Linked DNA regions of Candidatus Scalindua japonica. The protein of the gene in region 1 binds, or shares a complex with, the protein of each later gene. Links are inferred from orthologs where the notes say so. Each region holds a gene or a part of one and is shown on either strand. Other genes may lie near its edges.

The links.
Region 2: the proteins of accC (region 1) and accD are in contact, whole or in part, in a solved structure (PDB 8UXZ), measured with the Escherichia coli proteins. The link is inferred for Candidatus Scalindua japonica from one-to-one orthologs.

The regions. Positions count from the first base shown.
Region 1 is NZ_BAOS01000045.1:29,852-46,118, forward strand. The notes cover bases 5,195-8,024. They hold accC (acetyl-CoA carboxylase biotin carboxylase subunit), read left to right. Parts: upstream 5,195-5,851; coding sequence 5,852-7,198; downstream 7,199-8,024. Other genes in these bases: accB (acetyl-CoA carboxylase biotin carboxyl carrier protein), read left to right, coding at 5,195-5,525; SCALIN_RS20345 (multiheme c-type cytochrome), read left to right, coding at 7,564-8,024. Also shown: SCALIN_RS20310 (VWA domain-containing protein), read left to right, coding at 1-740; SCALIN_RS20315 (aldehyde dehydrogenase family protein), read left to right, coding at 1,090-2,553; SCALIN_RS20325 (tetratricopeptide repeat protein), read left to right, coding at 3,007-4,539; SCALIN_RS20330 (TIGR00725 family protein), read left to right, coding at 4,539-5,066; more of accB, read left to right, coding at 5,070-5,194; more of SCALIN_RS20345, read left to right, coding at 8,025-8,310; SCALIN_RS20350 (hypothetical protein), read left to right, coding at 8,444-9,550; SCALIN_RS20355 (formate dehydrogenase subunit gamma), read left to right, coding at 9,543-10,451; SCALIN_RS20360 (sigma-54-dependent transcriptional regulator), read left to right, coding at 10,510-11,886; SCALIN_RS20365 (hypothetical protein), read left to right, coding at 12,149-12,727; hzsBC (hydrazine synthase subunit beta-gamma fusion subunit), read left to right, coding at 12,767-14,839; hzsA (hydrazine synthase subunit alpha), read left to right, coding at 14,960-16,267. UniProt on the Escherichia coli protein: This protein is a component of the acetyl coenzyme A carboxylase complex; first, biotin carboxylase catalyzes the carboxylation of the carrier protein and then the transcarboxylase transfers the carboxyl group to form malonyl-CoA.
Region 2 is NZ_BAOS01000027.1:82,941-99,254, reverse strand. The notes cover bases 5,377-8,253. They hold accD (acetyl-CoA carboxylase, carboxyltransferase subunit beta), read left to right. Parts: upstream 5,377-6,341; coding sequence 6,342-7,166; downstream 7,167-8,253. Other genes in these bases: SCALIN_RS13865 (Lcl C-terminal domain-containing protein), read right to left, coding at 7,954-8,253; SCALIN_RS13870 (GIY-YIG nuclease family protein), read left to right, coding at 7,405-7,689; rpe (ribulose-phosphate 3-epimerase), read left to right, coding at 5,603-6,295; SCALIN_RS13890 (phosphoglycerate kinase), read left to right, coding at 5,377-5,571. Outside these bases: SCALIN_RS13915 (hypothetical protein), read right to left, coding at 1-69; SCALIN_RS13910 (NAD-dependent epimerase/dehydratase family protein), read right to left, coding at 204-1,250; SCALIN_RS13905 (hypothetical protein), read right to left, coding at 1,797-2,015; SCALIN_RS13900 (CsgG/HfaB family protein), read right to left, coding at 2,306-2,938; gap (type I glyceraldehyde-3-phosphate dehydrogenase), read left to right, coding at 3,358-4,359; more of SCALIN_RS13890, read left to right, coding at 4,375-5,376; more of SCALIN_RS13865, read right to left, coding at 8,254-8,532; tRNA lysidine(34) synthetase TilS, read right to left, coding at 8,742-10,214; SCALIN_RS13855 (hypothetical protein), read left to right, coding at 10,343-10,534; SCALIN_RS13850 (coiled-coil domain-containing protein), read left to right, coding at 10,552-11,355; SCALIN_RS13845 (TerB family tellurite resistance protein), read left to right, coding at 11,394-12,122; SCALIN_RS13840 (hypothetical protein), read left to right, coding at 12,139-12,729; murC (UDP-N-acetylmuramate--L-alanine ligase), read right to left, coding at 12,792-14,162; SCALIN_RS13830 (phosphopentomutase), read right to left, coding at 14,305-15,480; SCALIN_RS13825 (YggT family protein), read right to left, coding at 15,690-15,926; hxlB (6-phospho-3-hexuloisomerase), read left to right, coding at 16,119-16,314.

The DNA.
Region 1 (16,267 bases):
TGGAGATTGTCTTTGTTCTGGATGTGTCACTGAGTATGCTGGCGGAGGATGTAAAACCTAACAGACTGCAAAGGGCAAAAATTGAGATGGAAAACTTGATTAAGGGCCTTGAGAATGATTATTTGGGTCTGGTAGTATTTGCAGGACGGGCATTTTCCATGCTTCCTTATCTGACAACAGATTATGATAGCATTTATTTGAGAATTTTGCGTATGATTAATGAGAACTACGCGCGTTTTGTCCCGTACGGTACAAATGTTGGAAATGCTCTACTTGTTGCAATTGAGTCGTTCAGCAAGGAGGAGAGAGAGAAGGTAATTATCTTTCTTACTGACGGAGAGGAGCAGTTGGCAGTTAGAAGCCAGGTGGCGGAAGCGGTAAAGATGCTTATGGAGAGGAAGGATATCTCGGTTTATTTGATAGGAATTGGAGACCTGCAGGAGTATTCTCCAATCCCTAAAAAGGACAAAAATGGACATACAATTGGTTACGAGCTTGATATAGAGGATAATACGATTATGACAAGGCCTGATCCTGAATTATTACAGGAAATTGCGGATGTAACCGGTGGTAGATATATCCATGATGCGACTGGAGATGAGCTTAAGGGTATTTTTGAGGGAGTTATAGCGGAACATAGAAAAGTTTTAGGGGTAAAGACCAGAAATACCGTTAAAGATATTTCGCAATACTTTCTAGGTGGTGTGTTGATTTTTCTCGTATTTTTTTTGTTGTTGTAAGGCGAGGTGTTCTTTACGATAATCGTTTGCCTGTTATAACGCTTTGATGTTTTCTCTTTTATACTCATAATTCTTTACTTTTCTCAGGCCGACTCCTCAGTAGATAAGTTCAACGAGTTTCTCCTTCCGTGTTTACTGATAATGTTATTAAAATAATCTGGAAATTTTTCATATTCTATGACATATTTGACTATATACAATGGCGCTGGTATAGTGCGATAAGAGGTTTCCGCTTTTATTTTGAAAATGACAAGTTGGATAGATCAAAATCTGACTGTCAAATAATCCGTCAGGTAAGAATGTTTCCGCTAAAGTATAGTGTGACTAATTAATTGAGAGGGTGAATAATATGGTTTCAAAAGAGGATATACAAATAAAACCTGGAAAATTGTTTATTAATGGCAAATGGGTAGATTCTGTTTCAGGTAAAACTTTTGATGTCTTAAATCCCGCAACGGAAGAGGTATTAACATCTGTTGCCGAGGGAGATAAGGCAGATATTGATCTAGCTGTTTCCGCTGCTCGTAAGGCCTTTGAAAAAGGGCCATGGAAAAAAATGGATGCACGTGAAAGAGGTAAGATTTTGTTAAAAATCATGGAATTGATAGAAAAGAATAAGGATGAATTGGCCCTGCTTGAAACTATGGACAATGGTAAGCCAATCAGTGAAACAACGAATGCTGATCTCCCACTTGTGATTGACTGTTTGTTGTATTATGCGGGATGGGCTGACAAAATCCATGGTGAGACAATTCCGGTGAGAGGAGAGTACTTTAATTATACCACGAGAGAACCTGTTGGTGTTGTGGGACAGATAGTACCATGGAACTTCCCCCTTCTAATGGCTGCCTGGAAGATAGCGCCCGCTCTGGCCTGTGGCAACACAGTGGTTTTTAAGCCTGCTGAACAGACGCCATTAACTGTATTGAGGCTAGGTGAGATTTGCCAGGAGGCAGGATTGCCGGATGGAGTTCTGAATATTGTGCCAGGTTATGGTCCTACGGCAGGAGCGGCCCTTGCTGAGCATATGGATGTTGATAAGATTGCTTTTACTGGTGAAAATGCTACTGGACAAATCATAATGCGGGCTGCATCAAAGAATTTGAAACGAATTTCACTGGAGTTAGGTGGAAAGTCTCCAAATATTGTATTTGCAGATTCCGATATTGATAGTGCCGTTGCCGGCGCTATGACCGGTATATTCTTTAATCAGGGTGAAGTTTGTTGTGCCGGTTCCCGATTGTTTATCGAAAAGAGTATTCATGATGAATTTGTAGAAAAGTTATCAGATAAAACTGCTGGTATGCGTGTTGGTGACCCGGTAGATGCCGACACTCAGATGGGCGCGCAGGTTTCTAAAGAACAGTTTGATAAGATATTAGGTTATATCGATGCTGGAAAACAGGAGGGAGCAAAACTGGTAACAGGCGGTGAACGATGTGGTGAAAGAGGGTATTTTATTAAGCCTACTATCTTTGACGCGGTTGATAACAATATGAAGATAGCGAGAGAAGAAATTTTCGGACCAGTTGTTTCGACAATCAGTTTTGATGATATTGATGAAATGGTAAGGCAGAGTAATCTATCGATATTCGGCCTGGCTGCTGCTGTCTGGACAAAGGATATAAAAAAGGCACACAGGCTCGCCAGAGATTTGAAGGCTGGTACAATATGGATCAATACTTATAATGCTTTTGATGCTGCATCGCCTTTTGGTGGCTTTAAACAGAGTGGTTTTGGTAGAGAGCTGGGTGTTCATGCTTTAGAGTTGTATACACAGGTAAAAAGTGTGTGGATAAACCTTGGCAGCTAAACGTTTGTTAAATAACTTAGTAACATGAAGTTTGATTATAGGTATTGGTTTAGAATGAGATATGCTTTTTGGTTATATTCAGAACCCTAGCTGCGCTGCATGGGTATTTTCAAGGTTAGCCGAGGGCTTTAAACCAACTTTTTAATCAATATGGTTTTGTTTGATAGAGATGGAAAAGCTTTAATTTGTGGTACTTACAATACTGGTAACAGCAATTTCTGTAAAAATTTATATTGAGTTTTTTTTCTAATTTGATATAAGAGTTGTTTCACAGGTCTTTTATAATATGCAGATTTTTTATTTAGAGACCGGACAAATACATCCCACACTGAAAAACTACAACGTATTGGTTTATAGCTATACGTAGGCCATGATTTGTAGTAAGTCATTTCTTTTTCTAGTATTAGACTAAGACAATCAGGATAAAAAGCACAAATTAAGATAGTGGTAACAATGAAAACAAAACGCATAGTTCAGATATTGGTTATTTTTTTATTTTTTGTTCTTCCAAAAAACATTCTTTTTAGTGCTGATGGCCATAGTTATTATTATAATCTTGGCATTTCTCATTACGAGAAAGGTAATATAGATGATGCTATTTTAGCATGGGAAAAAGCTGTCTTAGTTAATCCGGCATTTGTAGAAGCATACTATAACCTTGGGAATGTCTACGAGGAAAAAGGGTTGTTGATGAAAGCTATCTCTTCCTGGGAAAAGGTTTTAGAACTTACTCCTTCTGATATTGATGTCTATTTTAATATTGGGGTAGCATATACTAGACAGGGTATGTACACTGAGGCGAAAGATGTATTCAAATATGGAGTAAAAGTTGACCCTGATGATCCGGAAATTCACTATTTACTTGGTATTGTATTTATGAATATCGGTGAATTGGATAATGCAATCAAAGAATTAAAAAATACTTTGATATTACGTCGTGACCATGCAGGGGCCTGCTATATTCTGGGAAATGCTTATTATGACAAGAATATGTTGGATGCCGCACTTGCATCGTATAGAGATGCGATTAAGATAAACAATAAATATTCTGATGCTTACAATAATATAGGTTCAATTTTATTTGATAAGGGTCTGTTTGATGATGCTATAACTGCATGGAAAAATGCAATTGAGATTGATCCTGACTTTATAGATGCTTATTTTAACCTTGGGAACGCTTATGATAAAAAGGGGATGTTTTACGAGTCGGTTTCTGTCTGGAGAAAGGCTCTTGAAATAAATCCGGACATGTTGGACACTCGCTATAATCTCGGTATTGTTTACTCTGAAAATAAGATGTATAGAGAAGCAATCAGCGAATTCAAGCAAATTTTAACATCAAACCCTGATGATATAGATACCCTTGTTAGTTTAGGTCTTGCTTACAAAAACTGGGGGCTGATTAATAAGGCAATTTATAAGTATAAAAAAGTTCTTGGCATTCAACCTGATAACGTTTCTGCTCTAAATAATCTTGGGCTTATTCACATTCAGAAGGGGCAATATGATAAGGCTATTTCACTATTTTGGAAGTTAAGACGGATTAATCCGGATTATCTGGAAGGGCTATATAACCTTGGATTGGCATTTTACTTTAAGGATGATCTTGATAAGGCGATTTATACATGGGAGGAGTTGGCAAGTATTGATCCTGCTTATGGGAATATACATAATGATTTGTCTGTATCTTATAAAAAGAAAGGTTCGTTCCGTGACTCAATAGCTGAACATGAAAAAGCGCTTGAAGAGCTAGGTAAACGTGATAAGGGTTTTTCAATTGTGCTTCCTGCTTGTGCAAAGGAGAAAAATATGCTAGTAGTGAATAGGAGAAAGTTGTTGCCAGCGGTAACAATTGGCTTGACTCAGGAAGAAGCGGTAAGGCTTGCAAAGGTACTTGGAGAGAGTAATGTGGAAATTGGTTTTTGTCTGGAACTTCTTGCTGATATCGATTTTGTGATGCTGGAAGATAAAATTGCAAATAAATAATGTCAAAAAAAATTTGTATATCCGTGATAGGAAGTGGTAGTGGTGATGATTTGTTAAGTCCTCAAATTTCTAAAATTGCGAACGAAGTGGGACGGGAGATAGCAAGTCGAGGTGCGGTTCTGATATGTGGCGGTCTGGGTGGAGTGATGGCTGAAGCGGCTAAAGGTGCTAAAGAAATAGGTGGCCTTACGATTGGGATTTTGCCGGATGAAGATCCTGGCAGTGCAAATCCTTTTATCGATATTGCGTTACCGACAGGTTTGGGTTTTGCGAGGAATGTTCTGGTTGCATATTCCGGGGATGCTATAATTGCGGTAAGTGGCAGATTAGGCACTCTTACCGAGATCAGTTATGCTCTTATAAAAAAGAAACCTGTAATTGGGATTCAGACTTGGAATTTAGAACAGTTATCTGGTAGAATGTCTGCCTTCGAAGAACTGGTTTATAGGGACAGTGTTATAAGGTGTGAAAATGCGAAGGAAGCAGTGGATAGGGCCTTTGCTATCATAGAAAATAAAGAGAATTGATAAATGGAACTAATTGAAAAAGTAAAAAAATTAATTTCGTTGATGAATGAAAATGGTCTTGCTGAAATGGAGGTTGAGGAAGAGGCAACCAAGATACGTTTAAAAAGGAACAGCATGGATTCTATACAAACGAGTATTCAATTGCCTGATGTTAAATCTTCATTGCAGGAAGGTGCAACTAAATATCTAACATCACAGGATGAATCAAATACTTCTGAGGTCGTAGCTCCAATGGTTGGAACATTTTACACTAGTGCTCCTGGTGCCGGACCTTATGTAGATATTGGAGATGAAGTTGGAGAAGAGACCGTTGTTTGTATCGTTGAGGCGATGAAGATCATGAACGAAGTTAAAGCAGAGACAAAAGGAAAAATTGTTGAGATCCTGGTGGAAAATGGCACTGCTGTTGAATATGGACAGCCTCTTTTTAGTGTTGAGCCATCTGGAGAAGAAAACTAGTTGTACTTAGGGCAATCTTTTTTAACTGTATAAAATGACAAGAGATTGACTTGGCGGGTGAAGGATTGTGTTGTATGACTCCGGCTTACTTTACCGTTTGTGTTGTCTTGCGATTTCTTGAGTGCGGTCAAACCTCTGAGTTTGCCTTGCATCGTAATGTGCGATAGTAACAATAATAATATTTTTATGGGTCGCGCTGGTATAATCAAGTGCGAGTTTTTCTCATAATTTGGCTTTGCGTTGATAAAAAAATTAACCAAAATAAAATTATAGATTTTATATTCTACTATGAAGAAGGTGGAAATCAGGAGGGTTTTGCATAGCTTATGTTTTCCAGGATATTGGTCGCAAATAGGGGTGAAATAGCTTTACGGATAATAAGAACCTGTAAAGAACTTGGTATTGAAACGGTTGCCGTTTACTCAAAGGCTGATAAAGATGCCTTGTATCTGCAATCTGCGGATGCGCATGTTTGTATCGGTCCTGGGGAATCTGCAGAAAGTTATTTAAATATTCCAAGTATTATAAGTGCTGCAGAGATCACGGATATAGAGGCTATACATCCGGGATACGGCTTTTTGGCTGAAAATAGTCACTTTGCTGAAGTTTGTGAATCGTCTAATATTGTATTTATTGGACCGAATTCAGGGGTAATGAATAAAATGGGTGATAAAACCCTTGCAAGGAATATAGCAATTGAGAATAAGATACCTGTAATTCCAGGTAGTGACTCTACTATAAACGACCAGCAGCAGGCTCTGGAGGTAGCACACAAAATTGGCTATCCTGTTTTGATAAAAGCTTCATTCGGTGGCGGTGGCCGAGGTATGAGGGTTGCTCATAATGATATCAGTCTGGTCAATGCTCTTGCGGTTGCACAGCGTGAAGCTAAAGTGGCTTTTAACGACTCTTCTATTTATATTGAGAAATACATAGAGCCTTCGCGGCATATTGAAGTCCAGATAGTTGCTGATAAATATGGTAATGTAGTGCATCTGGGAGAGAGGGATTGCTCAATTCAAAGAAGGCATCAGAAGTTAGTGGAGCAGGCTCCATCGCCAAATTTAGCAGATCAATTGCGTGAAGATATATGTAAATCTGCCATAAAGCTTGCAAAAGCAGTTAGTTATACAAATGTTGGGACAGTGGAATTCCTGGTTGACTCGGAGGGAAAATTTTATTTCATTGAAATGAACACCAGGCTTCAAGTTGAACATCCAGTGACGGAAATGATTACTGGGATCGATTTGGTTAAAGAGCAAATCAGGATTGCCTATGGCGAGAGATTAAACTTGCGGCAGAAGAAGATAAAAAGCGAAGGGGTTGCAATAGAGTGCAGGATAAATGCGGAAGACCCTGATAATGGGTTTAGGCCATATGCCGGTAAAATTACAATGTGCAGTGTCCCTGGGGGTAAGGGTGTCAGGGTTGACTCACACGTTTATGCCGGATACGAGGTGCCACCGTATTATGATTCATTATTAGGCAAATTGATAGTTCATCAAAAAGAAAGGGAAGAGGCTATTGCCTGTATGAAGAGGGCGTTAAGTGAATACAGGATTGAAGGAATTAAGACGACGATACCTCTTCACTTAAAGGTTATTTCAGATTCAAGGTTTGCAACTGGCGATGTTGATACACATTTTGTTGAAAATCTCATAGATGAGAAATAGGAATTTGGAAAATACTTGCTAAACCTGTTCAAAGAAGATTAATGAATAGGTTTGGTGTCTAATTAATACATGGATTTAGCAATGATTTATTAGTGTTTTAAACACTGTAGGACTAAAAAAAGATTGTTATTTATAGCGTCTTGAGTGTGTCATTATCTATCGATAAAAAGTATTTATAAAATTTGCTTTTTGACTGGGTTCTTTATAAAATGTATCTAATAGTTTTTTCTTGACACACTAAAATGGTCTTGATAAAATTCCACACTTCTTGCCTTTATGTGTTATGTGGTTTTAAGTGTTAATTGTCATGGCAAGAGTATTAATTATTACAGCATAATTTAAGATATTGAGAAGGGGGTTACAATATGTTTGGCCGAAATTTAAGTAGATTTTTTCTGATGTCCGCAGCTATTACATTGTCACTTGTGATCGTTTGTAGTGGCCAGGGCTTTGCAGGAAAAAAACAGAAGTGGAAGTTCATGAGTAACTCAGGTTGCAAGTGCCATATGTCTAAAGGTTGCTTTGAAGGTGAAGAGTATAAGAAGATGAAAAATCAGCATTACAACACCTTCCAAAGGTTGGAAACTGACGAAGATAAGAGTAATCCTGAGTGTCTGAAATGTCACGCTACCGGGTTGGGAATGAAGATTAAGAAAGGCAAGTCAAAGCAGGGTAGTAAGGATTTTATTGAAAATGTTGGTTGCGAAGCGTGTCACGGCCCTGGTGAAGGTTACATTAAAGTAAAGAAAAATTACATGAACAAGGGTAAGGATGCCTTCAAGGATCTGTTGAAAAATGATCCTATGGCTGCCAGGAAGGCTCAATATGATGCAGGGATGATTGTTGCGGGAATCAACACTAAAACAATACAAGAACAATGCCTGCAGTGCCACTGGGATACTCCTGATGCTAAAAATAAATGTCCTAAGTGCGAAGGTAAGAAAAATAGTGAAGGTCAGGATAGGTTGTTCACTAAAAATTACATTAAACGGGATGATCACAGAGACCATGACGCTATAGATGACGTTGCGCCTAAAGCGGATAAAAAGAAGTGGAAGGGTTATTTGGAACAGGATCCATGGTTTAAGACAAAGCCACCTAATGCTAAATAATTATTGTCTCGTGTTTTGCTTTTGTAAATGGTTTGTAAATTAAAGCTTCACATTCGTAGCTTTTTTATAAATAGCGACATTAACAAGTGTTTTTCTGCTCCCCTCTCTCTCTTTCTGGGAGAGGGGAGATTGAATGTGGGGCCTGCTGTTAGGATATGCTGCTGAAGTTAGAGTTCGCCCACAATATAAGTACTATCTTTCTTTAAACATAAGAGGAGGAAATCATAAAGTGGTATCATTGTCAAAGTCAACGTTAAGGGTATCTAAAGATAGTAAAATTCGTAAGCTTGTTGTATTAATATGTTTCGTTTCATGTCTTGTTTTCATATCTTCAATTTCATCAATAAATAACGCTTTTGCTCAAGAAAATAGTGACTGTATGGAGTGCCATACAGATCCATCGGCGGTAGATTCTAAGGTAAGGGTGGATCACGTAACCGGTGAAGTAGAATTTGTATCAATGGTTGTTGATGAAAAAGAATACCATGCATCAGCTCACGGTGGTGAGGATTTCTACTGTATCGACTGTCATGCAGATTTAGAGGATACAGAAGGGGAACATTATCCTAATTTGAAACCGGTGGATTGTGTGACGTTCTGTCATGATGACCCTGCTGCAACATTTCTTGAGGGTAGTCATGCGAGTTTAATGCAGGAAAAAGGAGTTCAGCTGCCTACCTGTAAGTATTGTCATACAGGTCAAAAGTCTAAGATGAATACTCCTCGGGCTGATAATCTGGAGCATAGGGGAGACACTATAGAAAAATGCGGAGGATGCCACGAGAGTTATTATAGATCATATCGCAATAACCTCCACGGTCAAGTTACTGCAATGGGGCATTTGGGCACAGATATAGCAACATGTGTCGATTGTCACGGGCAGCATACCATACTTAATTCGTCAGACCCGGAGTCTACATTAGGACCGGAGAATGCAAAGGAGACGTGTGGTAAGTGTCATCCTGGGGCTGGGGACAGTTTTGTTAAGCATGTCGCGCATCCTGGATACAAAGATATTGGATATTATAAGTCTGCATTGGTAGCTCTTAAGAACATCAGGAAGGACCCCGGGGAAATCAAAGCAATCGTGAAGAGCCCGCAGACATTACTAACCGTGCTATTTCTGGCTTATGTGGGTCTTTTAGTGGTAACGTTTATACAGTTTGGTACTCATATGCTTTTCTCGTGGCTGGCATCAATACTAGACGATCGAAAGGAGGGGGGTGCTGATCATGGCTAATAGCACTACAACGTTAATGCGATTTGGTAAATTTCATAGATTTGGCCATACGCTAACAATAATAAGCTTTTTTGGGTTAGTGCTGACAGGTATGCCGTTGGTGTTTAAGGATTACGCATGGGCTCAATGGTTGTACGGCCTGATGGGAGGTTATCCTACGGCTGGTAATATTCATAGGATATGTGCGCTTATTACTTTTTTTGCGGCATTTCTTCATTTTGCATATCTTGCCTTTGAGACATTAATAAGGAAGGATAAGGGTATCTTCTGGGGGCCGGACTCTCTTTTGATACAACCAAAGGATGTGTTGCATATATTGGGAGATATCTTGTGGTTTTTCAGGCTGGCGAAAAGGCCGAAGTTTGAAAGATATATTTATTGGGAAAAATTTGAATATCTTTCGCTAATGTGGGGTACGTTGGTTATGGCGGTTACGGGTTTTGCTCTCTGGTTTCCTGTGCAAACAGCGAATCTGGTGCCTGCCAGCATTGCGACATATGTTGATATCCCAAGTATAGCACTGGTTGCTCATAGATACGAAGCGTTGCTGGCGGCAGGTTTTATCTTTTCAATTCATTTCCTGCATACACACATGCTTCCTGAAAATATTCCAACAGATGAGGCAATGTTTACCGGTAAAATTGATGAGGCGCATGTTAAGCATGAAAGAGGTGCTTATTATGAAAGAATGAAGGAAGAGGGTCAGTTAGAGAGTCTGAGGGTTCCGGCATCTTCTGCCGGTGCAAAATTTGTTTCCAGGTTAATGGGAGTTCCGCTTCTTGCTGTTGGGTTGCTGATGGTAGGGTTTATGCTGTCATCCGTAGTATGTTCTCTGGCATATCTTTTTGTGGAATTAACTAAAAACCTCCATTTTGATATATTTAGTATATTTGCTTTTTGATAATATAGAATGCTGTTTTCCTTCTTTTTTTTGAGGATGATTCTGGGTGATTAGTAGGGTGTTAATAACAGATGACGAAGAGCGTACGATTCGCAATATAAAGGTTATATTTGATGAGCTCGAAAATATCGAGATTGTTAAAGCGCAAGACCTGACTTCTATTGTGGATTTTGTTGAGCGTGAAAAACTTCATTTAATTATTACAGACCTGAGAGTGCCAAAGATGGGCAGGCTGGAATTTCTTAAACAGATTAAGTCTATGGATACTGAGCTGCCTGTGATTGTTGTTACTGGAGATGATTCCATTGAGACAGCTGTAGAATCGATGAAAGAGGGTGCGTTTGATTATATTGTAAGGCCGTTTGAAGGTGAATCTCTGTCTGTTGCTGTTGATAAAGCGCTTAAAATGAGATCTCTTGCTATGGAAAACAGATATCTTCGTAAAGAGTTGGAATCTCATTACAATTTCGGCAATATTATAGGTAATTCGCCAAAAATACTGGAGGTTCTTTTGCTTGCAGGAGACGTTTCCCGGACTGATTCAACTGTGTTTATTTGCGGAGAAAGTGGCACCGGGAAAGAGCTGGTAGCCCGGGCAATTCACTTTAATAGTTTGAGGAAAGGTGGCCCGTTGATATCGATTAACTGTGCCGCGTTACCTGAAACATTGCTGGAAAGCGAGTTATTCGGTTTTGAAAAGGGCGCATTTACTGGTGCAGAGCAATGCAAAAAGGGACGATTTGAACTGGCTAATAGTGGGACGTTGTTTCTTGATGAAATCTCGGAGATGAACCCTATTGTGCAGGCCAAGGTACTGAGATTGATAGAAGAGCGTGAATTAGAAAGGCTGGGCGGATCAGAAACTATAAAAGTAGATGTAAGGATAATTTGTGCCAGCAATAAAAATCTTGAAGAATATGTTAAAAATGGTCAATTCAGGGAAGACTTATACTATAGATTAAATGTGTTTCCCATAGAGATGCCACCCCTCAGGGAAAGACCTGAGGATGTTTTACAGTTGGCGCGGAGCTTTGTCTCTCAGTTTTCTGAGAAGATGGGCAAGTTGTCTCTTCGGATGTCTAAGAATGTTGAAAACCTATTGATTTCTAGCAAATGGGACGGTAATGTAAGGGAGCTGAGGAATTGTATTGAAAGGGCTGTTATATTGTGTAAGGGGGATATTATTACAGAGGATCATCTTCCTGTTTCGTTAGTTAAGGAGTCTATTTCAAGTTGTGGGCATAGTAAGGATAAGTCATGTCAGATGATGAATATTGATTTGCCGCCAGAGGGTATTTCAATAGACGAGTTGGAAAAACATCTGGTTTTGCAGGCATTGAAAAAAAGCAAGAATAATAAAACTAAGGCGGCTAAATTGTTGGGGCTTAGCAGAGGAACATTTAGATATCGGCTTGAAAAATATGCTAATAACTGATAATAAATAATTTGACATTCAATCTTTTCTTTGGTAGTTTGCTGACAGATTGAAGTAATGATTTGGTAGAATTCAGCCACTTTTTAATACGTATTATTGGTATAGTCACAAATGATTTTGTAACAAGCTTCTGCGGTTTATTGGCTTATGTAGTTTGTTTTAGTGGGATGGTATTATGGCACGCTATGTGCATGTTTTCACATTGATTCAATAGTGTTGTTCAATATATTATGGAAAACGAAATTTGAAAGGGGGTGAAGATTTGAGTACATTAAAAGGAAGTTTTGGAAAGATTTTGTGTCTGGCTATACTTGTGTCAATGTTTGCGCTGATAGGTGGGCAGTTTACAGTTGCTTCTGCTGAAAAGGGCGGGCCTTGTCCGAAGAAAGTTAACGAGCTTTTGTATTGGTGTACAGAATGTAAGGAGATATTTACCTGGAGTGAATGTGGTAACCTGAAATACATCTGGAATAGCAAAGAACATAAGGCTGGTGAAGAAGTTGCTAAACATAAGATGGTGAAATCCTGGTCATGTATCAGGACAAGATATAATTGCGTTAATGACAAATGCGAGAATTCTAAGGCTTGCTACGCATTTAATATCGGATTTTGTGAAGTTTGCAATGATGATTTGACAGGTACTGCAATCAGGGCAAAATTAAATTTTGGTTGTAAGAAGTGTGGCAAAGAGTATGGCGAGCCAGGTGCAGGCCATGAGATCGATCATAAAAAAGAGTATGCTGAGCATTTGCTTACATTTGGTAAGTGTGAAGATTGTGGTGAAGAACTTGAAACTGTTTGTAAAATGTCTGGTACATGTCCGCATGAACCAGATTTTTAATGTAGTAATTTTATAATTTTATGTTTTTGGAGGTGAAGAATGAAGAAAAAGGCTTGGATATTGGGATTCCTGAGTGCGGGAATACTAAGCTTGGCGCTGGTTCAAAGTGCTGGTGCTGGCTTTATACAGGGCACAAGGGTAAGGACAGAGCATCCATCCCCATTCCACGTAGCAGTTTCGCCTGATGGAGGTCAGTTGGCCCTCTGTAATCAGTCGGGACATAGCGTGACGTTTGTTGATGCGAGGTCAAGAAAGGTGACCGGAGAGGTGCCTGTACAGGTACAGCCGGAAGCTAGTGTTTATACACAGGACGGTCGCACTTTATATGTCTGTAATGCTGAAAGTGACACTGTTTCCGTTATAGATGTAAGTAATAAGGCTGTTGTTAAAACAATTAAAGTTGGTGACTGGCCTTGTAGTGTAAAGTTGTCAAAAGACGGATCAAAGGCTTATGTATGTTGTTCAGGTAGTATGTGGAATACGGTAGATATTATCGACACCGCTATGAACAACAAAGTAGGTGAAATCAGAACTACTGATTACGGTCCAAGAGATATCGCTATCTCACCTGATGGAAAAACTGGTGCTGTAATCCTGGATACAACAGGTAAGATCAACAGGGGTGTTGATTTCGTTGATCTTGCAACAGGAAGGGTTATTGAGCACAGAAATATCTATCAGAGTTGTAACCTGAGGGGTGTAGAGTACACACCTGATGGAAAGTACGTTCTTGTCACAATGGAACAGCCAAAGAACTGGTTGCCTGTTTGTGAAGCAGAAAATGCTCAGATTTTCTCTAACAACCTTGCAGTTGTAGAGACAAAAAAAGGTGGTAAGGTAGCAAGTATGCCGCTTGATGAGCACAACAACTATGACGGAAATCCATATGGTGTAACAGTATCACCAGACGGAAAGTATGCTTTTATAGGTGTTAGAAGTATGCACAGGATAACAATTCTTGATCTGGAAAAGCTGTTGGACATCGTTGTTTCAAGCACACAAGAAGAGCTTGACGATATGAAGAATGACTTGACTCTTATGATTGACTATCTGGTAGACAGAGTAAATGTTGGTCTGGGTCCAAGTTCAGTTGTTCTTTCACCGGATGGTAAAACATTGTACACTGCTAACTATTTCACAAACAGTGTATCAGTTATTCAGGTAGGTGAAGAGCCTGTAGTAATAGCTACAATAAAAACAGGTCCTGATTGGGAGCCACTCGAAAGAGGTGAGCCTTTAACAGTTCCAGAAGTACATTACAGAGTGAAGCACTCTCCATATAAGAGTGAATTAGTACGATATGGACAGTTTTTGTTTAATGAAGCATCATGGACGCTGCAGGGTGAGTATTCATGTGCAAGCTGCCACTATGAAAGAGGTCAGACAACAGGCACGATCTGGGACCTTGGTGATGAAGGTTGGGGTAGCTGGAAGAACACGAAGTACATCAGGGGTGGAAGATATCTTCCTCCGTTCAGACACGAAGGTTTCACAGGACATCCTGATGAAATCGTTGGTGCAACATCATCAATTGACAGGGTATGTGGTCGTGACCCTGGATTTGTGTTCAGAAGTGAGAATTTCTCTCCTGAAAGACTTGAGGCTTTGATTGCTTACATCAGGTCTTTAGAGTTCACAGGAAGTCCGTTCAGAAATGATGATGGTTCGTTGACTGAAGCTCAGAAAAGAGGATGGAAAGTATTTAGTGATCCAAAGGTTGGTTGCATAGAGTGTCATCCTGGAGATCCTAAGAATCCAAGGGCTCTGTTTAGTGATGCTCAGACTCATGATGTCGGAACCGGAAGAGTCGGTAGAGATGGTTTCAGGACAACACCTGGAGCTGTTTTTAATACTACTGTTCTTGAATCAGGTGTAGAGCCTTATAGTGAAGAGTACGATGTGCCAATTATCGGACTTGATCTTGTAAAAGAGTTTGATACTCCAACATTGAGAGATATCTACGCTTCAGGTACATATTTCCATGATGGTAGTGCGCAGACTTTGATGAATACTATTGACAACACTTGCACAACAAAAGACATGCATGGTATTACATCACATCTGTCTAACCAGGAGTTGCAGGATCTTGTGGAGTTTATGAAGGCTTTATAAAATTCATTAATATGGTGATAGTCTCAGCTGTTAAGGAGACTATCATCAGTTGTGGATTCAACGTAAAAAGACTTATTAGTGTTTCATTTTAATATTAAAAGGAAAGGAGTAAACCAACTTATGAAGAAGGGATTTTTGAAGTCTATGGCCCTGGTTGGTGTTGTTGCTATATGGGGGCTGTTCAGCAGTGCCGACTCCCAGGCTCAAATCATGACAGGTGGAGCTAAACCTGGCAAGGCGATCTGGGGAGACTACTGGGGTATGGCTAGAGAAATTCAGGGTGAGGTTGATACTGTAGTTTTCACTCAGTCTAAGCCGACAAGCGCTGGAGACCCATATCACCAATACCCTAATTATGTTTCTAATGATAGCAGGATTGTATCATACAACACGAAGACAAGAAGCTTGAAAGTTCTTACAAAGGACTTCAAGAGCGCTTTCGATCCATGTCTTTATTGGGATTGTAAGAAGTTAGCATTTGCAGGAGTTCACAAAAACGGTGGCGGTTGTCAGATTTGGGAGATAAACATTGACGGTTCAGGTCTCAGGCAGTTAACTGATGCCCCTGGTACATCAAGAAGTCCTCTCTATTATGCAGCCGGAGCTATTGAAGAAGGTAAAGGTAGAGTTATATCTAGAGACAGATACTTCGAAGGTGACTGGAACCATCGTGGTGATGTTGATAAGTTAGGTTTCCTGATGCTTGCTTACTCACCTGACGGTGCAAAGGATGAGTTTGGTAGAGATCATAACTTTGACATCTACAGACTTGATCCTCAGGGTGGAAAGTCTATGGATAGAATCTGTGGTCATTTACTGGTTGGACTTACTATGCCAAACGTTGATACTGTTATGGACAAAATTACTTACAATGCTAGTTCGAATTTTGATCCTACATTAACACGTGACGGTAATATTATGTTCAGCAGCACACAGGGTAATGGTACTCATAACAACTCCAAGGGCAGTACATGCCTTCTCGTAGATAACTGGGATGGTTCATATCCAAGACATATCTATGGTAACGAGGTTGATGAGCAGCCAAATGATCCTAAGGTTTCGGCTAGAGAGGCTTCAGATGGATATGTTTATTACATCGAGGCATTAGACTGCAATTCTGGTATAGGTAATCTTGCAAGAGTTAGCTGGACTACTCCGCATTCTAAGACTCAGTCAAGGTTGAACCATGATGGAAGACTTTACAGAAGTCCACATCCAATGCCAGACGGACGTTTGATGGTGTCTTCTGCTGAAAGGCAGGATTTTGGTATTTACTACTTCTGTGCTGACAAAGGTACTGTATCTGAGTTAGTATATGATGATCCTGAGTGGAACGATCATCAGCCACAGCCAGTTTATCCACGTTACAAACCAAGATGGATAAACTCCTTTACAGCTGGAGCTGAATTTGGTGTTACAACAGTGACC
Region 2 (16,314 bases), on another replicon or contig:
AAAGCCAACAGTAACAGAACAAAAGAATGTTAATGTAAAAATAGATATTATAATAAGCAGTTTCTTCATATACATTTCTCCAATCAGGAAAGCATCCTTTTTAATTTGTAAGGATGATAAAATTACTATTAAATTAAATATACACCAATGTATTTTATGGCGCAAACAAAAATGGGCGTGTTGAACGTATCAGCAGAAGGTCTTTATTTTATCTTGTTAATTGTGTTCCACCTGTCTGGGTTACCCTTGAGATTATTAATTATTTTTGCCATATAAGTCTTCATCTGAAATCTGGGTTGCCAATTTAATGTTTGTTTGGCTTTTTCAATATTAAATTGATATTTTTTGTCTGTCAATTTTAACATCCACGGTTTAAAAAAATATCTTTTTCCTGTTAATAAATAAAAATTACTAACAATAATTATACAAAACCACACAATCCATATTGGGAGATGTATTAAATTTAAATGTTTTCCATAAATCTCACGGGATATAAGGTCGCAAAGCTCATTATTTGAGAGAAGGTATTCTTCAGACAAAATCATTATCGAACCGGAAGGTATTTCTTGGGCCATTAACATCGATTTCTCAAAGGCGTCGAGTACATCTTCAATATGCACGTAAGATATACCGCCATCTCCCCTTCCCGGCAGAATTCTATAACCAAAACTTCTATTCCAGATAAAAACAATTTGGTTGGCAAGCGGTATAGATCTGCAATCCTGAGAATATACTCCCGAAAGTCTGAAGATTGTCGATTGTATCTTTTCCCTGTATTCAGAAACTATTTTTTCTCCTGAAATTTTTGAATTTCCATAATGCATGAATGTACTTAAATTTGAACCTTCATTTAGTTTCTCATTACCTATAACAGGTTTAAACACGACCGTGCTACTCGTAAAAATAAAGTTTTTCACATTGAAATGTATTAAATTGTCCAGTAAGTACCTGGTCCCGTTTTCATTAGTTTCATGATACCGCCTGTTTTCTTTGTTTGACATGTCATAATATGCTGCCAGATGAAACACATAATCGATTTTTCCTGAAATCTTTGCTTTTATTTCATTGAAAAATTCACCAAGACATCTCTTGTCTGAAATATCAACTTTATACCATAACACATTGCTATCTCGATTGTTATATAGTTTTTTGTCAAGGCCAACAATGTAATATTTATTACGCAGTCGAGCAATCAATGCTGTTCCAATAAAACCACTGGCACCTGTGATTAATACCGTTTGTCTGGTCATTTTGATAATAGGATTGACATATTATAAAACATGATATATTATCTGATTTATTCAGAAATAGAAGATCAATAACAAGAAAAAGGGGGGAATGTTCTTCCTGATGAGAAGAGTTTTCGGATAAATAAAAAAGAAGAGATTTGGTTCCGCGGCTTTTTTAGCAGGTAGCTTTACCTTTGGTGTACTGATCGTTTTTTTGCCAATTTCTTTTGCCTCCTGATTTGAGTTTTAGATAAATTTCCCTTGTTATTGATTATTCCGTATCTAACTTTTGCCTATATCAGAAGAGAAAAAGCCACCAAATACAACACTTTTAAGACGGCAAAAAGGGCGATCTCTGTGACGAGAAAGCCCTTCTGCCGTCGGGCGACGAGGGGGAAAGGAGTAAGACCCCCGTCAGGTGAGTACGGCAAAGCCCGATTACGCTGTGACAGCACACGGGAGGGTGAGGCTTGAAGTAACGGAGATGAAGGCTCCGGCCACATTTACCCCCGTACTCATCTAGTTTCTTTTCTGTAAAAAATACCGTACTGGAAAATTACTAATTTTTTATTTTTTATTATCTTTTCCTCCCAATATCATCTTATTGTATAGTTTGAATTTTTTAACTTCACTTTTGAGTGCCCTGCTCAATACCATCAGTGCGACTTCGCTATCCGATCTTCTCCTATAATACGGAGAGTCTTCTGCTTTTCTTAACTCCTGAATCATCTCTTTGATGTTTTCGTCCCTTTTTTCGTTATAATATATCTGTAAACAGTTACTCATGTCTTGCCTTTCGTAAAATCGATTAAATCTATTCAAGTTACATCAAATTACTTTAAATCTATTCGCATTGTCTAACAGACGTGGCGTCGGTTGTCAAGAAAAAAAATACAATATTTTGTATGTTTATTAATTATATTTACAATATATAGTAAACAAATTGCCGGAAAAATGTCAGTTTGTTGTAGACAAACCGTTTATAGTTTTTTGTACAAGAAGGTATGGTTTTTTATTGAGAGAATTCAATGGTAATTTACATTGGCCTCGACGGATAGAATAGCCTGGCGGATTTATTAGTTTAATTTTATCTTAAGCGTTTCAAAAGTTTCTGATATAAGCCTAGACGACAAAACCCTTTCATTGTCGTCTATAGAGCTTCCCTTAATCTTAACAGCCCAAATTGTTTCATTTGTAGTTACATCCACACATTTTACCGTAAATGAGACTTTTGTCACTAATGGCGATAAGAATATCCCGGAAGTTTTTGTCTTGTAGGAAACACCAAAACCCTCAACTCTGCCAATGACAATGGCATCAACACCCAATTGTTTTCCCAGGTCCAAATAGCTTTGCGTGAGTAAAAAATCTTCTATTTTAAGATTTTTTGATTCCAGGTCTTCCTCCACAGCCTTTCTATTAACAACAACATATCTATCCAATTTTACCAGTTCTCTTGCAATCATGCTTGCAAGAACCGTCCCTGCATTTGGAGATATGGAGGTGTTTGAAAAAAACAAGGATTTTTCTTCATGATCTACGTTTGTTTGGAACATAATTACCGCTATTTTTTGAATCTCATCATGAGGAAAATTTTCGTTAATATCAACCTCTGAAACCTTCTCTATTGCGGCACAGCTTGAAACAAGAAAGAAGACTACTACCGCATATTGCTTCATAATAATTTGCAGATTTGAAAGTTTTTCCATAATAAAGGTCCAATTATAAAAGCATTTCGCATTCAATTCAATAAGGTTGTTGTTTATAAACTCCTCATAGTCAATAGGTGTTCTTGGTTATAAACCATTGTTTTTCCTGCCTTTGTCATAGGGTAAAAACTCTTGACAAATTATAGCAGTGTGTTAGAATTTTACCTCTTTGTTGTACTCATATCCATAAGTATTTCCTCAATTTATAGAATACTTATTATTTTGAAAAAGCAGTCGAAGCATTTTACATTAATTGGAAAATCCCTTCTGAAAGCAGGGTAAAACTGCTTTTCAAATAAGGCATCTCAATAAAGCCACAACCTGCTGGAATTTTATGAATTTTCTAATCTAGAGAATAAATTGGCTTTGAATTATGAAGTAAAACTATCTATTATATTGGATTGAAAGGAATTTAAATAATGGCAATAAAAGTAGGAATAAATGGTTTTGGTAGAATAGGTCGTAATGTATTTAGAGTAATTGCAGAGAGGGAAGATATTGATGTGGTTGCCATAAATGATTTAGCTGACGCCAGGACGTTATCTCTGCTTTTGAAATATGATTCAGTCCATGGAAAATTTAACGGTGATATTGAGGCAAAAGAAGATACGATAGTTGTAAAGGGAAAAGAGGTAACACTGACAAAGGAGAAAGACCCTGCCAACCTTCCATGGAAACGCTTAGAAGTTGATATAGCGATAGAATCTACGGGAATATTTACAAAGAGGGCAGATTGTGTAAAACATCTTGAGGCTGGAGCAAAAAAAGTAATCTTATCCGCACCCTCAAAAGACCAGCTTGACGCTACGATAGTTATGGGGATAAATGAAAATGACCTTCGTACAGAACATAAAATTGTTTCCAATGCCTCTTGCACTACAAATTGTCTTGCTCCCCTCGTAAAAGTAATTAATGACAACTTTCAATTAGAAAAAGGCCTTGTGACGACCATCCACGCTTATACGAATGACCAGAATGTTGCAGATATGATGCACAAGGATTTGAGAAGGGCGAGGGCCGCGGCCATTAACATTATTCCAACGACCACCGGCGCTGCCAAAGCCATTGGCGAGGTCATTCCGACACTTAAGGGAAAGCTTGACGGTATGGCAATGCGGGTGCCTGTTGCTAATGGTTCAGTAACTGATTTAGTGGCAATCGTGAAAAGGAATGTAAGTATAGAAGAGGTTAACAGCGCTTTAAAAGCAGCGGCAGACAGCAAATTGAATGGTATATTGGAATACTGCGAAGACCCCATTGTCTCTTCTGACATAATAGGCAATGAACATTCATGTATCCTGGATGCCATGTCTACATGTGTAATTGGTGGTAATTTGATAAAAGTAATAGGCTGGTACGATAACGAATGGGGTTATTCAAACCGTATGGTTGATCTTGTGAAACTTATCACAAAGGCTTAAAGGGGATCCTGTCAAATGAACAAACTTTTTATTAACGAACTTGACCTGAAAGGCAAGAAGGTATTTGTACGAGTGGATTATAATGTTCCCTTTGACGAGCAGGGGAATATTAGCGATGATGCCAGGATAAGGGCCACTTTGCCAACCATTAATTATTTACTTGATGAAGGAGCAAAAATAATTCTCGCTTCTCATCTTGGCAGACCAGGAGGAAAGGTCTCACTGGAATACAGTTTAAAGCCGGTCGCTAAAAGGCTTACCAGGCTTCTCAATAAGGAAGTGACCCTGGCAAAAGATTGCATTGGTCCTGATGTTAGAAAGCTGGCAGATGCGATGCAGCCTGAAGACATCTTGCTGCTTGAAAACCTCCGTTTTCATAAAGGAGAACGGGAAAATGATCCTGAGTTTGCCAAAGAATTGGCAAGTTTATGTGATGTGATGGTACAGGATGCATTTGGAAATTGTCACAGATCGCATGCCTCAATGGTTGGTATGAATAAGGAAGTGCCACAGTCGGCGGCAGGTTTTCTTGTGAAAAGAGAGATAGATTATTTTGAGAAGGCAGTCAATGCTCCGTCGAGGCCGGTAGTTGCTATAGTTGGAGGAGCAAAGGTTACGGACAAGATAAAAATAATAGAAAATCTGGTAAAAAAGGTTGATAAAATAATTATCGGTGGTGCAATGGCATTTCCTTTCCTTGCGGTTCATGGATATGGTGTTGGCAAGGCAACGATAGATGAAAATGTCGCAGTGAAGGTCCTCATGATAAATCAACTTGCCAAGGAGAGAGGTGTCAAAATATATTTGCCGGTGGACTTTGTGGCTGCAGAAAAATTTGACGGTAATGCGGAGACTAAGCTGGTTACTTTCCAGGAAGTTCCGGATGACTGGTTTGCTCTCGATATCGGGCCTGCAAGCACAAAGCTTTTTTCTGAAGCCATGCAAAATGCAAAGACTATACTATGGAATGGCCCCATGGGGGCATTTGAAATTGACGCATTCAGTAGGGGCACGTATGCAATGGTGGAGGCAGTTGTAACTGCTTATGCGTTGACCATTGTAGGGGGAGGAGATACGGACCTTGCGTTTCACAGAATGGGAGAATCATACAAAGTATCATTTATATCCACCGGTGGCGGCGCCTTCCTGGAGCTATTAGAAGGCAAAGAGTTGCCTGGAATAGCGGCGCTGACAGATAAGAAAGAGTCATGAATTAGCGAGCGAAAGGAACTAATGTTTTAATATGCAAATAAAAATATCTGCGTCAATACTTTCTGCCGATTCAACTCAGCTGGGTAATGAAATTAAGAGGGTAGAACAGGCTGGTGTTGACTTAATTCATATAGATGTTATGGATGGTCATTTTGTACCAAATATTACAATGGGGCCATTTATCGTTGAAGGAATAAAAAAAATTACCAACGTTCCCCTGGACATCCATCTCATGATTGAGAATCCGGATAAATATGTGGAGTCGTTTACACAGAAGACAGACAAGGATGATATCTTGACTTTTCATATCGAGGCAACAGATGATCCTTTGAGTGTTATCAATTTAATTAAAAACAGGGGACTAAAAGCAGGAATTGCCATTAACCCTGATACCCAGGGACAGGTTGTTGAAAAACTACTTGGAGCGATAGACATGCTTCTTGTAATGACAGTATATCCGGGGTTTTCAGGTCAGGCATTCAAGAAATATGTATGTGAAAAAATTAAAAAATTGAGGGAAATTGCTCCTGAAAATCTTGATATTGAGGTGGATGGCGGTATAAAACCGGAAACTATTGCTGATGCGGCATCTGCCGGTGCAAATGTTTTCGCCGCTGCAACCTCTATATTTGGTAAGGATGACTATAAAGACGCAATAGAAGCCCTCCGTAAAGAAGCAAATGAGAACTCTTATCAGTTTATGAAAAGCGGAGGCTCTCTTTAGCCGGAAATACAAACGTTTTAATAGAAATGTTGTGGGAGATAAATAATTGTTCTTTAGAAAGAAAAAAAATATACCTGACGGATTATGGCAAAGGTGCGATGGGTGTAAAAGCGTAGTTTATAAAAAAAAGGTGGAAGAGAAACATAATGTTTGTCCGGAATGTAATCATCACTTCAGGATCACAACAAAAGAGCGAATAGATATCACACTGGATAAAGACAGTTTTGAAGAATACTGGAATGATATGGTGCCTGCTGATCCCTTGAAATTTAAGGACCGTATAAAATATAAAGATCGTGTTATAAGTGAACAGAAAAAAACAATGTTAAATGAAGCCGCAACGGTTGGGAAGGGCACTATTGATGGAAAGGATGTTATTTTTTGTGTTACGGATTCAAGCTTTATAATGGGGAGTATGGGGTCAGTAGTAGGAGAAAAAATTGCGAGAGCAGCAGAAATGGCATTGAAACTGAAATTGCCACTTATCATAGTCTCCGGTTCCGGAGGAGGAGCAAGAATGCATGAAGGCGCATTTTCTCTTATGCAAATGGCAAAGACATGTGCCGCTATCGCCAGGCTTCAAGATGCGGGATTACTTTTTATCTCTGTGCTTACTGATCCGACATTAGGAGGTGTCATGGCAAGCTTTGCTTCGCAAGGAGACATTATAATCGCAGAACCCGGTGCTCTTGTGGGATTTGCTGGCCCAAGAGTTATTAAAGAGACGATCAGAAAAACGCTTCCCAAAGGATTTCAATCTGCAGAATCGATGCTTAAGCATGGATTTATCGACATAATTGCTGGACGCGACCGATTAAAGTCGGAAATTTCAAAAATTCTGGATTATTGTAATTGTAACAGCAGTAGTTAAATTGTAATTGTTGATTTTCATGTTATAATGTTGTAATATTCTGCTTATAATAATCTAATGACAAATAAATTCCTCGGTAGCTCAATGGTAGAGTGGGTGGCTGTTAACCACTAGGCTGTAGGTTCGAATCCTACCCGAGGAGCCATCTTTCGCTAAAGCTACAGAGTGGCTATTGCCATTCTGTAGCTGACATTTCCCAATAACGGTAGTACCGGCTTTTGCTAATAAATTAAACAACATGCATTATTGTTATATTCTATTAAGCTTAAAGTCTCACATCTTTTATTCTGGCTCTACAAAAAATTTAAAAGCCAGAATAAAATTACATAACGAAGGAAAGGTGAAGAGCACTAAGCCACATTTGCCTTGGGAATTAGTGTGGTATGGTGCTTTCGAAACAGAGAAACAGTCGAAAAATTTTGAAAAATATTTGAAGTCTGGTTCGGGAAAAGCATTTGCATATAAAAGGCTAGTTTCTGTTGCTTTAGCAAAAGATATTACCAAGGGCAGAAAAACAGACTAAAGACTTTAATTAGAACTGGCAGTAAAAAAAAGAGTTGATCCAAAGGTACTCCGAAGGTCAAGAGCGTAGGATACCTACCCGAGGAGCATTTAAAAACCCACCTTAATGGTGGGTTTTTTCTTTTACCCTTTTTTTAATCTGAAGAACCGAGATTATAAATAGTAAGATAACACATAAACAACAATCTATACATTGATACATGTCCAACTTGCCTGATGCCAACACAAGTATTTTTCAAAATCAAGAATAACCGTCTGCTGAATATCAATTGAGTGAACGGACCGGACGAACATATCGGTTTTTGTAGCGCCAGCGTACGTTACCAAGGCTGAAGTAGACACTCCAGGTGCTACTGCCTCGTTTATCACCGGACCAGATACCCCACTGTTCCTTGTCAAAGATTGGATCTATATGGAGGGCATTCGTCTTGCCAGGTTCAAGCAGTGATGCTGCTTCCTCTATAGTAGGGAATCTCCAGTCGTTATAGCCTCCATACTTTCGGGTATTCAAATTCCTTATCCATGCTTTTGCTGCAACCCACTGCATATACTCTTTTGAACCCGACTGGAGCCACATAAGCCCCGTTGTATGATCTATTACCACATTGTCTCCTTTTATCGACTTTTTCTCGTAGCGGTGAATGATTGTGCTGTGTCCGTAAAATCCCCACTCATCAAATTTTCGTATATAAAGATTTGGCATTGACTGTACTTCAGAAACAGATAAATTCATGTAGGATGAACGCAAGGTTATTTTTTGTGGATTTGCTTCCTCTGCTTGTGTCACCCGGCCAGAAAGAAGAGCTAGTGATGTTATTAAGAAATATAGTAAATACTTTTTCATATTTGTTTTACCTCCATCCGGGAGCTGGTTATGTAAAAATACCAGAACTCTCCCAATAATATTTAAGAACTATGCCATCATCAAGGAATTCCTATTGGTCTACTACTTAATCCGGCTTCCATAAGAAAGAACGTCTGATATCGTTTTGATCTTCTTCTTTATGCCGCGTATGTTCATGGGTTTATCAAAAACCATACGAATATAAGCACTTATATATGAGTCGTTCTCTCCTCAAACTTCATCATTAATAATTTTGTTGTTTCCTCCGAAACCCGAATACGATCATCAATACGAAACCCCACTATCCACACTGGCTGTCCGTTCATCGTTACTAACGGGATAGCATCCCGGTCCATCACAGGAACTTTATTATCTATAAAAAAATCTTTTATTTTCTTAACCCCCTGAGAACCTAACGGCCAAAACTTATCTCCCTGCCTTCTCGTCCTGACTGTGAGCGGCATACTGACCTTATCAAAATCAACAGCTTCTTCTTTGCTTGTTTTCTTTTGTTTGAACTCTTCCAGGAAATTATTTTTGATCTCCCTGATCTCTGTTTTTACCTGATAATTCATATCAACAAGCTCTGTTTCTCCCGGAATTTTTATTTCAGTTTCGCTTAAAACAGGTCGTTCTTCCACATAAAATTTATTTCTGGAAAAGCACAACTCATTTTCCTCTCTCCTGATATTCAGGTACTCCTTAATCATATGGTTTATCTCTGTTTTTTTAGAATTAAGAAGGTTTAGAATATTTTTATAGTTTTTGTTGCCTATCTTCTTGAGAGGAATGTTTAACCGGATGATTACCTCTTTAACAATCATCTGTTGCAAAATCTGAGATGACTCTTTTAATTTATTTATATCCAATACTATTTTATCTATATGTGTCTCTGTTTTCGCCTCTCTATTTATTAATACGCTTTTGAATAAAACATTTGTTTCTTTTTCCAGGTAATCACAATTTTGTATTGCCGTTTCACCTAACGTAACCAGGGACTTTTTTATCTTTGGATTATAATTTTTTTCAAGGTGCGGAATAAGTTCCAGTCTGATCTTATTTCTTAATTTATCTTTTTCTATATTTGTCGAATCAACCCTGTAAGTAATATTTTTTTCCTCCAGATAAGCAATAATATCTTTACGGCATGTAAACAGCAGGGGACGAACAAGGTTAATGGTTGAAGTGGGTGTAAGTTTTCGTTTTGGTCTTATTCCACTTACGCCTGTAATACCGGTACCCCGGATTATTCTATGCAAAATTGTTTCGGCATTGTCATCGGCATTGTGACCAACCGCAATAACATTAGCACCCACACTTTTTGCCGCATTCTCAAAGAACTTATATCTCACATCCCGTGCAGTTTCTTCCAGTGACATCTTACGCTCCCGCGCTATTTCTCTAACGTCCCTTTTTTCTGCAATGAGTTGTATTTTGTATTTATCCGCAAGAGAACTTACAAACTGTCCATCTCCATCTGATTCTCTACCCCTGAGTGAATGGTTCAAATGTGCGATGAAAATTGTAGAATAAGGAGGATTTACACGCCTTACATTATAAATAAGGCTCAACAACGCAACAGAATCCGGTCCACCGGAAACACCTAATATGATTCTGTCCTTATCATTGAAAAGATTGAAATCTCTGATAACACCAGCAACCTGTTTTCTTAATTGCAACATGACAAAACTATATCCCTCCTGGTTAAGCAAGTCAAGAGTAGAAAATATTTGACATCGGTTGGATGTTAAGTAGAATTAACTTGTAGTTTTTTTCGGTATCCCACCTTTGTATTTAGATCATTATAATAATGGAAGATATAAAAAGCAGGCTTAAGTTATTAGAAACCGACCTGAAAAAGCTGGAAAGCAGGTTGAAAAAGGGGTTTGCAACAGGAACAACAAAAGACTGGGAGCACATTTTACACCAAACCAGAAAAATTGAAGAACTGGCAATCTCACAAATAGCAATTCTAAAACTCCAGGACATAAAAACCACATGATCATTAGGGGGGATGCTGTGAACAAAAAAAACTCTAAATACCTGTACATATTTACAATTCTTGTTATTTTTGCCGGATTATTTAACTCAGGATGTTTCCAATTAAATAAAAATTTTTTAAGAAAAGACAAAGATGAAAGCAACAAAAACAGAAATAATAAAAATAAAGAGGAAAGAATGGATGTGCTGGAAGAAAAAGTGGCAACTTTATCTTATAGCCTTGGAAGCCTGACAACGGAAAATTATGAATTAAAGAAAAAATTCAGTGAGCTGGAAGCTGTTAAGAAACAGTTAAATGAAGAATACTCACAAATAAAGGATAAACAGTCTACTCTCGAAAAAGCACAGGTATCGAATAACACCACGCGAAATCGATTAAAAAAAGAACTGGAAAAAACAAAACTTTCACTTGAAAAAATCAATAAACGTCTGGCTGAAATTGGATCAGAGAATAGCAACCTCAAGGCAAAACTGGAAATACTGGAAGCAACAAGTGAGACCGTGGCACGAACAGAAAACACTGTTGATACCGTCACAAAAATTAAAACAGAAAATAATAATACACAACAAAGCAGAAAAAGTCTGATAAAAGAAACACAAGAACAACGTAAATCATCTCTTGTCGAAGAGCTGCTGAACAAAGCAATTCATCTATATAGAGAAGAGAACTTTGAAAAAGCAATAGCAAAATGGGAAGAAGTCCTGGTGCTCGACCCCAGTAAACTGGAAGCAAAATTTAACATAGAAATTGCGCAGGACAGGATTAAAGAAAAACAGATACAGAAAGATTTAGAAAAAACCCATATCCAGAAAAACAGGTAATGGGAGATACGGCTGAATAGCTTGAAAGGACATTGACTTTGAAATGGAAAGGTAAAGCAATTGGTGCGGGCCTGGGATTTCTTTTTGGCGGCCCTTTTGGGGCAATCCTCGGCACAATGACAGGAGATTTTTTTGATAAGTCTCTAAAACAAACACCCATAGGAATGCCCTCAAGCAATCAGGAAAAGTCCTTAAATTTCATAACACATTTAGTTGGAATACTTGTATCGATTGCCAAAGCGGATGGACGTGTAAGTACACAGGAAATCAATGTTATTGAAAGGGCGTTTGTAAGTTTTGGGTTTCAGGGAGAAGACCTAAGTTTTATCAGAAATTTAATAAACCAGACTTCTCGAGTAGACTTGGATCTACGGGCAGTAAGCTACGAATTCAAACAGTATTCCAGTTATGAAGAGAGGCTCTCTTTATTGCGGATTGTCTATCTGGTTGCGTTTGCCGATAAGGTATTGCATCCAAACGAAGAGAGGATGATAAACGATATTATCAGTTTTGTAGAGATTAATGCAGACGATGCGTTCGAGATACGAGCAGAATTTTGCAGTGATAACGACAAACACTACCGAATTCTAAATGTTACCAGAAACTCTTCAATGGAAGATATTAAAAAATCGTACAGACATCTCTCCAAACAGTATCATCCGGATAGAGTCTCGCACCTGGGAGATGAATTTACCAGGCTTGCCAGTGATAAGTTTCAGATAATTAATAATGCCTACGAAGAGATAAAAAAGGAAAAAGGATTTTAATACGGAGGAACAATTAATGTTAAAAAGAACTCTTTTATTAGCTTTTATTACTACGGTATGTCTGATTGGCAAAACCGCCTATAGCATATCTCTTGATTTAACACCTGAACAGATAAATGAAGCAATTGAATATGGGAAAAAAAATAAACTGTTGAGCCCTACAAATTTTGCCAAGCCATGGGTTGTTCATCTTGATGATAAGGATGATTGGGCCACATTGTGGACACCTTATCACAATGTCGCTTTTAAAGCAAAGAAAGCAACGGTTGAAAAACGTGAACTATCTGAAGGGGAGATATTAAGGGCATTACATTTTAAAGATAGCCTGACTTTTGTCGTATCCGTTTTTGGTGAATACATGGAATTTGCAAAAGGCTATAATGCTATTCTCTATTCTGAAGATAAACCGATTTATCCGATGTTTTCATATTTTCCGGATTACGCAGAGCCTAGTCGCTTTTACCCGGAAGAACCGGCATTTGTGGCTGGATGTGTATATAAATTTCCGGTTGAAAACATAAACCAGAACTCTACATTAAAATTGTTAATTACGTCTCCGGATGGAAATGAGTTAGAGTTTCCTTTTGATCTGGTAAAAATAAAATAATTTATGAGGTACGCTTTTGTGCTTCATACCTGATACTGTCAATTATAATCTAAATTATATTCCTATAACGCTCTAAGAATAGCGTGACAAAAGTCCGTGAGTGAATCATCTCTTGCTCCCATAACAATTACGCAATTGTTTTGAGTTGCTCTCTTCTCAACTTCAGTTACAATGTCCTCTCTATCTGGAACAAAAAATGCGTTTTTACCTCTTTTTTTCAACTCTTTGATAATATCGCTCGAAGATATTTTTTTATTTGCCGTTCCACCCGCATAAAAAATTTCCGGCATAAACAATACATCGGTCGGTAATAACTTTCCGGCAAAGGCAGCGATTAGTTCTTCTTTCATAAATTCTGTTGGACCATAACCATGCGGTTGAAACACTATTATTAAACGTTCACTGATTAGCCTTACGGCATCAATTGCCGCCTGAACTTTTTTCGGGTTATGCGCATAATCATCTATGACTTTTATTCCGTTTTTCTCACCAACAACGTCCATTCTTCTTTTAGTGCCTTTAAACGTTTTCAATGCTTGCTTTATCTCTGTATCCGAGACACCCTCTGCCTGTGCTGCGGCAATAGCGGCAAGTGCGTTATGAACGTTATATAGACCCGGAATATTTATCTCAAAATCACTCTCTTTTATCTTAAATCTTGAACCAAAAGCGTTGCAGGAAATTTCAGAAGCAATGATATCTGATACACTATCTTCACCAAACTTGAGGACTTTTTTAGAGTTATTGTTAATTTTTATTTGATGAGCACAGTTTTCGTTAATTATCACGGTATCAGATGTGTTTTCAGCAAACTTACTGAATAGATCCCCAAGTTCTTCTACAGTCTTGTGGTCTTTGGATATATTTGTAATAACTGAAATCTTTGGAATATACTTGATCAGGCTGCCGTCACTCTCATCTGCCTCAATGATAATAGTTTCTGAATTGCCAAACCTGGAGTTACCTAATAACTTATCTGTAACAACGTTTTTTACATACCCTCCACCAACAACTGTTGGATCATGACCGGCACTGTCAAGTATCCACGATGTCATTCCGCAAACCGTAGTCTTTCCATTGCTGCCTCCTATGGCAATTCCGTGTTTTTTATTGTTGAAAAGGCTGCTAAGCAAATCAGATCTTCTGATGATTTGAATATTCTCCTGCTTCGCAACTTGCAGATCAGGGTTATCTTCTTCTACCGCACTGGAAATAACAATAAAGTCGGTCTCATTATCAACACCCGTTCCGTCCTGTGGAGAAAGTTTAATGCCCTGAGATTCCAGTTTATGAAAAACTTCCGGGGTCTGCTTTTTATCATTTCTTCTGTCAGAACCGCCTACAAAATGACCCTGCGATTTAGTAATCTGCGCTAGCGCACTCATACCAATTCCACCAATCCCCACAAAATGATATTTTAAATTTTTCTTCATTTTAGCTCAACAAAATCTTTTTAACCGTAGAAGTAAAACACAGAGAAAAAAATGGCCTAAAACTTAATTTTATTGCAAAAAAAAGGGGGGGTGGTGAAAAAATACAGCCTCTCTTTGCGGTTCCTACGGCCCTGCATAAGACTTAACTGTTTATCAATTCAGCAAAAAAACTTTTTCCATTATCGAGTTTCTGCTTAAGTAATATCTCTGAGATAGTGGCACCAACATCCGTAAATGATGTACGAATACCGAGTGAGTGAGGCTTATTTAATTTCTTTCCATAAACCAGCAGAGGAACATACTCACGAGAATGATCTGTACCTGGCATAGTAGGATCACATCCGTGGTCAGCGGTAATAATGAGAATGTCATCAGGTTTTAATGTATCAATAAGCTCCGGCAAACGCTGATCAAATTCCTCCAGAGCACCTGCATAACCTTTCGGATCATTCCTATGGCCATATTTCATATCGAAGTCTATCAAATTCGTAAAAATGATACCCTTAAAATTCTCCTTAACACATCCTATTGTCTTCTGCATACCCTCTTGATTGTTATATGCGTGTATTTCCCTTGTCAGTCCCCTATGCGCGAAGATATCACCGATCTTACCAACACCCACTACTTCATACCCGCTTATTGCGACCTTATCCAACACCGTATCTTCTGAAGGCGGCAATGAAAAGTCTCTGCGCCTCTCTGTCCGTGTATAAGTTCCGTTTTCTTCTATAAATGGCCTGGCAATAACCCGACCGATATTATGCTCACCTTTTAGTATGTCTCGAGCACAATTACATATTTCATATAAAGATTCTACCGATATGATATCCTCGCACGCAGCTATCTGGAAAACACTATCAGCAGATGTATATACAATTGGAAAACCTGTTTCAATATGTTCAGCGCCCAACTCCTCTATTATTTCTGTTCCCGATGCCGTTTTATTACCCAATATAGATCGGCCAATAGATTTGGAAAATTGTTCAATCACCTCTTCCGGAAATCCACTGGGGTAGGTTGGAAAAGGTCTGTCTGTTATAACACCCATAATCTCCCAGTGACCGGACGTTGTATCTTTGGCTACTGATGCCTCACCCATCTTGCCGTAAAAAGCCATCTCATTAACGTCCTTTGAAACACCAGCAATATCTTCAATCTTACCAATGCCCAGGCGTTCCATATTAGGGATATTCAGTCTTCCAACTGCTTTGGCGGTATTTACCAGTGTGTTGCTACCGACATCCCCAAATTTATGAGCATCCGGCAATTGGCCGATTCCAACACTATCAAGAACAACAACGATTACTCTGTTCACCATCAATATAATTAACACCTTACCTTTTTCTGCTATTCAGAAATATTTATTAGATAAAATGATTTGCGCCCTGTTTGCATATAATTTTACAACAATTTTGTTTTGTGTAAATAGTTATATTCGCTCAGGTTAAACAAAAAAACTATGAAATTTAGGAGTGTAGTAGTAGAGAGAAATGTACCATCCCATCAAGAATTACTATCTTTTTGTGATTAAGTGAAAATCCCTTTAATAAAACTGAGGCCGATAAACACAATAATAGGAGAGATGTCTATTCCTCCAATAGCGGGAATAACACGCCTGACAGGTTCTAGTACCGGCTCTGTTATTTTATAAAGAAATGTTATTGCCGGGTTATGTGGATTGTGAGGAATCCACGACAAAGCTATCCTTACGATAAGTACCAACTTGTAAAGTCCTATAATTTGACCAATAAAAGCGAATTCCATAAAAAGTATCCAAAAGTTAAGGGATTTTTATTAGTATTAAAGCAGTCGAATACTAACAATTAATACTATTCATAGCAACAAAAAATTTATCACCGTTAATTAAAAACGGAGAGAAACTCTTTTTTTGTATATTCCACACACCTACTTCTTGAAATTTTTATATTTAATTGATAGAATTTGTCTTAAACTATTATGAAGATAACAGACCCTGATAACATCGAATCGAGTATTAAATCCACAACAAAGACTATAATTAATGAGATAGACTATGTTCTGGACGGAATTAAAGAAGATGAATTTAAAAAGTTTATCGCTGCCATAGATTCTTCTAAAAATATATTTGTAACCGGTCAAGGTCGTTCGGGGCTCGTTGCCAGAACATTTGCAA